2 linked regions of the Luteibacter rhizovicinus DSM 16549 genome follow. The protein of the gene in region 1 interacts with the protein of each later gene in a pairwise test. Links are inferred from orthologs where the notes say so. Each region holds a gene or a part of one and is shown in the gene's direction. Other genes may lie near its edges.

What was found.
Region 2: the proteins of minD (region 1) and BJI69_RS16990 interact in binary tests that used the Bacillus subtilis proteins (3 or more experiments, as listed by UniProt). The link is inferred for Luteibacter rhizovicinus DSM 16549 from one-to-one orthologs.

The regions. Positions count from the first base shown.
Region 1 is NZ_CP017480.1:2,635,986-2,639,067, reverse strand. Bases 97-2,858 are described here. They hold minD (septum site-determining protein MinD), read left to right. Parts: upstream 97-952; coding sequence 953-1,765; downstream 1,766-2,858. Other genes in these bases: BJI69_RS11890 (multidrug effflux MFS transporter), read right to left, coding at 2,755-2,858; BJI69_RS11895 (hypothetical protein), read left to right, coding at 2,034-2,513; minE (cell division topological specificity factor MinE), read left to right, coding at 1,768-2,037; minC (septum site-determining protein MinC), read left to right, coding at 145-918; BJI69_RS11915 (GNAT family N-acetyltransferase), read left to right, coding at 97-148. Also shown: more of BJI69_RS11915, read left to right, coding at 1-96; more of BJI69_RS11890, read right to left, coding at 2,859-3,082. UniProt on the Bacillus subtilis protein: ATPase required for the correct placement of the division site. Cell division inhibitors MinC and MinD act in concert to form an inhibitor capable of blocking formation of the polar Z ring septums.
Region 2 is NZ_CP017480.1:3,689,833-3,692,936, forward strand. Bases 99-2,882 are described here. They hold BJI69_RS16990 (P-loop NTPase family protein), read left to right. Parts: upstream 99-991; coding sequence 992-1,774; downstream 1,775-2,882. Other genes in these bases: BJI69_RS16985 (XrtA system polysaccharide chain length determinant), read left to right, coding at 99-990; BJI69_RS16995 (outer membrane beta-barrel protein), read left to right, coding at 1,838-2,882. Also shown: more of BJI69_RS16985, read left to right, coding at 1-98; more of BJI69_RS16995, read left to right, coding at 2,883-3,104. UniProt on the Bacillus subtilis protein: May be involved in the regulation of capsular polysaccharide biosynthesis. Autophosphorylates in vitro. Phosphorylates and activates in vitro two UDP-glucose dehydrogenases, YwqF and TuaD, as well as the DNA-binding proteins Ssb and SsbB.

The DNA.
Region 1 (3,082 bases):
GACCGGCCCGAAGGTGAGCCTGCTCGCCCGTGAGTTGCCGAGCTTCCCGTTCGTGCGTGAGCGCTATATCGAGCAGGACGGCCTGCCTGCGGTGGCTTGGCTCAGCGAGCGTCAGCGCCCCATCGACGGCCCCAAGGTGAGCGCATGAACGCCCGCGCCGAACCCCTCGAAGCCGCCTGCGACCTCCGTTTCGGCCAGGTCGGCATTGCCTGCGTGCGCCTTCGCCGCGTGGACGCCGCCGCCCTTGTCGAGGAACTCGAGCGCCGCGTGCGCTCGGCACCGCAGATGTTCGCCCGTGCGGCGGTCGTGCTCGATCTCTCGCACCTGCCCAAGCTGCCCGACGACGGCATGGTCGATGCCTTGCTCGAAGCCATTCGCAGCGCCGGCATGCTGCCGGTCGGCATCGCCTATGGCACGCCGGAGACCGAAGCACTCGCCGAACGGATGAACCTGCCGCTGATCGCCAAGTTCCGCGCGCAGTACGAACCCGGCCAGGTCGCGACCGCGCCGGGTGCCGCTGCACCGGCGCGCAGCGAACCGGTGGCCGCGATGGCCCCGATGGACCAGGACCATGAACCGGGCAGCAGCACGACAGCCCAGCACCACACCGGCAGCGCCGTGCGCTCCGGCCAGCAGGTCTACGCGCGTGACCGCGACCTCGTCGTCACCGCCGCCGTCGCCAATGGCGCGGAAGTCATCGCCGATGGCTCGATCCACATCTACGGCAGCCTTCGCGGCCGCGCCATGGCTGGCGCGCAGGGCGACGAATCCGCACGCATCTTCTGCTCCGACTTCCGCGCCGAACTGGTCGCGATCGCCGGGCATTACCGCGTGTTCGAAGACATGCCAAAGGAATTCGAGGGCCAGGCCGTGCAATGCTGGCTCGATAATGGAAAACTCATGATCGCGCGCCTGTGACGCGCGGTCCCACGCTTATTCGCGGAGACATCTCTTGACAGAAATCATCGTCGTCACCTCCGGCAAGGGCGGAGTCGGCAAGACCACCACCAGCGCCTCCCTCGCCACCGGTCTTGCTCTCGAAGGCAAGAAAGTCGCCGTCATCGATTTCGACGTCGGCCTGCGCAACCTGGACCTCATCATGGGCTGCGAGCGGCGCGTGGTGTACGACTTCGTCAACGTCGTACATGGCGAAGCCACGCTCAAGCAGGCCCTGATCAAGGACAAGCGCCACGAGACGCTGTTCGTGCTCGCCGCGTCGCAGACGCGCGACAAGGACGCACTCACCCAGGAAGGTGTCGAGAAGGTCCTCGACGAGCTGACCAAGGAAGGCTTCGACTTCGTCGTCTGCGATTCGCCGGCCGGCATCGAGAAGGGTGCGCACCTGGCCATGTACTTCGCCGATCACGCCGTCGTCGTCGTCAACCCGGAAGTCTCGTCCGTGCGCGACTCCGACCGCATCCTCGGCCTGCTCGCCAGCAAGACCCGCCGCGCCGAAAAGGGCGAAACGCCGATCAAGCAGCACCTGCTGCTCACGCGCTACAACCCCAATCGCGTCGAAGCCGGCGAGATGCTCAGCGTCAAGGACGTCGAGGACATCCTCGGCATCAGCGTCGTCGGTGTGATTCCCGAATCGGAGAACGTGCTCGCGGCATCGAACGCCGGCGTTCCCGTGATCCTCAACGATGACTCCAACGCCGGTCTCGCCTACAAGGATACGGTCGCCCGCATCCTCGGTCGCGAGCTTCCGCTGCGTTTCATCGAGCCGGTCAAGAAGGGCTTCCTCAAGCGCGTCTTCGGAGGTTGAGCATGGGTATTCTCGATTTCCTGAAGCGCAAACCCGAAGCGAGTGCGGGCGTGGCCAAGGAACGGCTGCGCATCATCGTGGCCCAGGAGCGTTCGGCGCGCGGCGGCCCCGACTACCTGCCGCTGCTGCGTAACGAGCTGCTCGAAGTCATCCGCAAGTACGTCAACGTCGATGTCGACGCGGTGAACGTCACCCTCGACCGCGACAGCGGCCACGAAGTGCTCGAACTCTCGGTCGCCCTTCCCGACGGCAAGCCTGCTACCTCGGCATGAACGCACCCGATTCCGCCGACGCGGTCCTCCGCGTCGGCGCCATCGGCTTCGACGAACCGCGCACCCTCCTCGCCCGTTACGGCCTCACGCTCATCGAGGTCGCCGACGGCGAAGCCATTCCCGGTAGTTTCTGGGGCGACACCGAGGCCGGCATCATCGGCACGACGGTCTACGCCCGCGCCGACACGCCTGTGCACTCGCTGCTCCACGAAGCCTGCCACCTCATCGTGCTTCCCGAGGACAAGCGCGCGCTCGTACACACCGACGCTACCGATTCGATCGAGGAAGAAGACGCCACCTGCTACCTGCAGATCGTCCTCGCCGGCGAACTGCCGTCGGTCGGCTCTGCTCGCCTGATGGAGGACATGGACCGCTGGGGGTACACCTATCGCCTTGGCTCCACGCGTGCCTGGTTTGAACAGGATGCTCCGGAAGCGCAGGCTTTCCTGCGCGAGCGTGGATTGCCTATTGGCTGAGGCACGCGGTTCGGACTCGGGCCCGGGCTCGCCTCATCACTATCCGGCCTCACTCGTTTGCACGATGCCCTGAGGGTTCGCCGACACAGTCGGCTCCTACCCAAGATCTGCGTTGCGCCGGTGCGGGATCTGCATTGCGTGGGCGCGACATCTGCGTTGCACGCGAGCGTCGCGCTTGGCGCTCTACCGGCCATTCGCCTCACCGTGGGGAAGAGCCCAACGCGAGGCCGAAGGCGAGCCTCTATCCCGGCTCGTTGCGCTCGATCTGCGAGACGACGCTCGATGCGGCGGCGGCTTGCGTACGTGCCAGTCGACGGCGTTCGAGCGTGCCATAAGTCAGCCATGCGCCAAGGCCGATCAGGCACATCACGGTCGTGCCGATAGCCAGGGTGAGCATGCTGCCCGATAGCGCCGGCGAGAGTACGCCGGCGACGATGGCGGTGAAGATCAGGCTACCGAACGCCTGCACCGACGACACGCCGCCGCGCTGCTCGGGGAAACGATCGAGCAGGAGCAGGGTCAGGGTCGGGAAGGCCAGCTGGACGCCGCAGCCGTAAAGCGCCAGCGGC
Region 2 (3,104 bases), 1.1 Mb from region 1 along the record:
CGCGGCAAGCTGACCGATGCCGAGGGCAAGCTCAAGGCATACCGCGACGCCAACGCCGATGCGCGTCCGGGCAACGATGTGGAAACCAGCTCGCGAATCAGCCAGCTGCGTACGCAGATCGAAAACAATCGCATGGATTACATGCAGAAGCAGTCGCAAGCCGCGGCGCTCGCCTCGCAGATCAACGGCGAGTCCGAGGTCAACGCGGTGCAGACGGTGGGTGGCATCTATACGACGCAGCTGGGCGATCTGCAGGGCCAGCTGGACAAGCTGCTGCTCAACTACACCGACGACTACCCCGACGTGATCCGCCTGCGCCACCAGATCGAAGACGTCCGCAAGCAGGCACAGACGGCCGATGCGCAGCGCGCGGCAGGCGGCCCGATGCCGATCGATCATTCGACGACGATGAACCCGGTGTACCAGCAGATGCGTCTGCAGCTGTCCGCCGTCCGCGGCGATGCCGCCGCCAGCGCAGCCCGGGTGGGCGCCAGCGAATCCATGCTCCAGTCCGAACTCGAACGCAGCAAGCGTATTGCCAGTTCGGAAAATGTCATCGCCGAGCTCACCCGCGACTACAACGTCAATCGCGATGTCTACCAGGACCTCCTGAAACGTCGTGAGAACGCCCGCGTGTCGATGAACCTGGACGCCGAGCAGCGAGGCCTGACCTTCCTCGTGCAGAACCCGGCGGTCATGCCGCTGGTGCCGTCGGGCCTCCGCTTCATGCACTTCGGCCTGGCCGGGTTGGCGCTTTCCCTGGCTATCCCCTTCGGCCTGCTCTTCGCGGTGGCTCGCTTCGATCCACGCGTCCGCTCGGTCGGTCAGCTCGAGCGCGCGACGGGTTTCCCGGTACTCGCGTCGATTCCGTTCTACCCGACGCCACGTGACCGTCGGCGCGACCACCTGCAAAACATGGTGCTCGGCCTGATCGTCGCCGGCGTCGGTGCGGTGTACCTGCTGCTGTTCTGGATGAGGATGAAGGGCTGACATGAACAAAATGGCCGCGAACAACACCGAATTCAGCGACATGCTCTCCGACCATCATGGCGATCCCCACCACGGTGACGCGCATGCGACCCCCAACCACTCGATCGCGCGGATGCGTGAGGAGGCTGGCGCACTGGCGCCGATCGACTGCGAGCGCAAGCGCCTGATCCATCGCGAGGAGTCCGTGCGGCAGCAGTCGGATGCCTTCCGCGGTATCCGCACACGGCTGCTCGAGATGGCCGGCGAGAGCAACTTCATCACGCTCGTGGTGGCCGTGAGCCCACGTTCGGGCGGCAGCTTCGTCACCCGCAACCTGGCAGCGGCCTTCGCCTTCGACGAGGCCAAGACCAGCCTGTTGATGGACTGCAACCTGCGTTATCCGAACCAGCACAAGGCGTTGGGAATCGAGCCGCGGACCGGTGGGCTCATCGACTTCCTCGAACATCCCTCGCGCGGCATCGCGTCGATCATGTACCACACGGGGGTGCCGCGCCTGCGCCTGATTCCGGCGGGCAAATCGCGCGAAAACAGCGGCGAGTATTTCTCCTCGTTCCGGATGCGCGCGGTGCTCGACTCGCTGCGCTGTCGCTATCCCGACCGCTACCTCTTCCTCGATGGCCCACCGGTCAAGGGCTCGCCGGATGCACGCATCCTCGCGGATCTCGCCGACTTCGTCGTCATCGTCGCGGGCTATGGGCGGGACACGCCGGCCTCGATCAACCAGGCCGTCGCCAATTTCGATCCCGCCAAGCTCGCGGGCGTGGTTTTCAATCAGTCGCCGTAAGGACGACGCTCGCGTGGAACGACCGGCAGGCGTTCCACGGACACAGGGGCTAAGGGAGGGAACATGCCGGCATCGACAAGGCTCGCCCGTGCGATCGTGATCGGGCTCGCGTCGGCACCCACCATGGCGCTCGCGGGTACCTTCGACTACACGCTCTATGCAGGACTGGAACACAGCAACAATATCGCGTTGTCGTCCGATCGGCCGATCAGCGAGACCGTCTTCACCCCCGGCACGACCTTCCAGTACACCCAGTTCGGCTCGACCTTCCAGGCCAACGTGGCCGGTACGCTCGAGTACCGAAAGTACCTGCAAAACGATTTCGATTCGCAGACCCAGACCCAGTTGGCGGCCCAGGCCAACTGGACGGCGATACCCGAACGCCTGGACTTTTCCCTCGAGGACTATGCGGGTGTGCAGCCGGTGGATCAGCTGTCGGCGAATTCCCCGAATAACGAGCAGCAGACCAACGTCGTTCTGTTCGGACCGACCTTCCGCATGCGCTTCGGCGATGCCACGCGCGCCCAGGTGGAGCTGCGTTACATCGACAGCTACGCCTCGAAGGTGGACGAGTTCGATTCGACGCGTGGCCTTGCCGCGCTTCGGCTGTATCGCGATCTGAACCCGACCGACACACTGTCGGGCAATGTCGAGTTCCAGCGGGTGGACTTCGATAAGCAGCCCTCCAGCGAGAATTACGATCGCAAGGAGGCTTACCTGCGTTACACGAGCAACCTGGCGCATTTCGACGCGGACATCCTGCTCGGCGGCACGCGCCTGAGCTTCGACCAGGGCCGTAATGCGACTGCGCCGCTGGCGCGGATACAGATCGGCTGGCAGCCCTCGACCGAGAACTCGCTGAGCGTCGCGGGTATCTACCAGTACGCGGACGCCGCGCAAGACATCATCACGACCCCGGGACTGTTCGCCGCCAGCGGGGCCTCGGCCAATCGCACTGAAGCGATCGATCCTTTCGCGAACACGGGCGGACTCGGTCGCGGTTCGTCGACGGGCATCGGTGTCGGCAGCGCCGTCATCGGCTCGGACGTGTACAAGGAAAAACGCTTCGAGGCGACCTGGGTGTGGCAGCAGCCGCGCCTGGGCGTGACGGTATCGCCGTCATACAGCCAGCTTCGCTACCTCGATGACAACACCTTCAATCAGACCGGCAAGGGTGTCAGCGCCGGCGTGAGCTACCGACTCAAGCCGACACTCACGCTCACCGGGTTCGGGACTTACGACCGCACCAAGTACGACAGTTTCGACCGCACCGACAAGACCGTTCGCCTGGGCCTGGACCTGGGTCAGCAGGTGAATCGGCACTGGACCT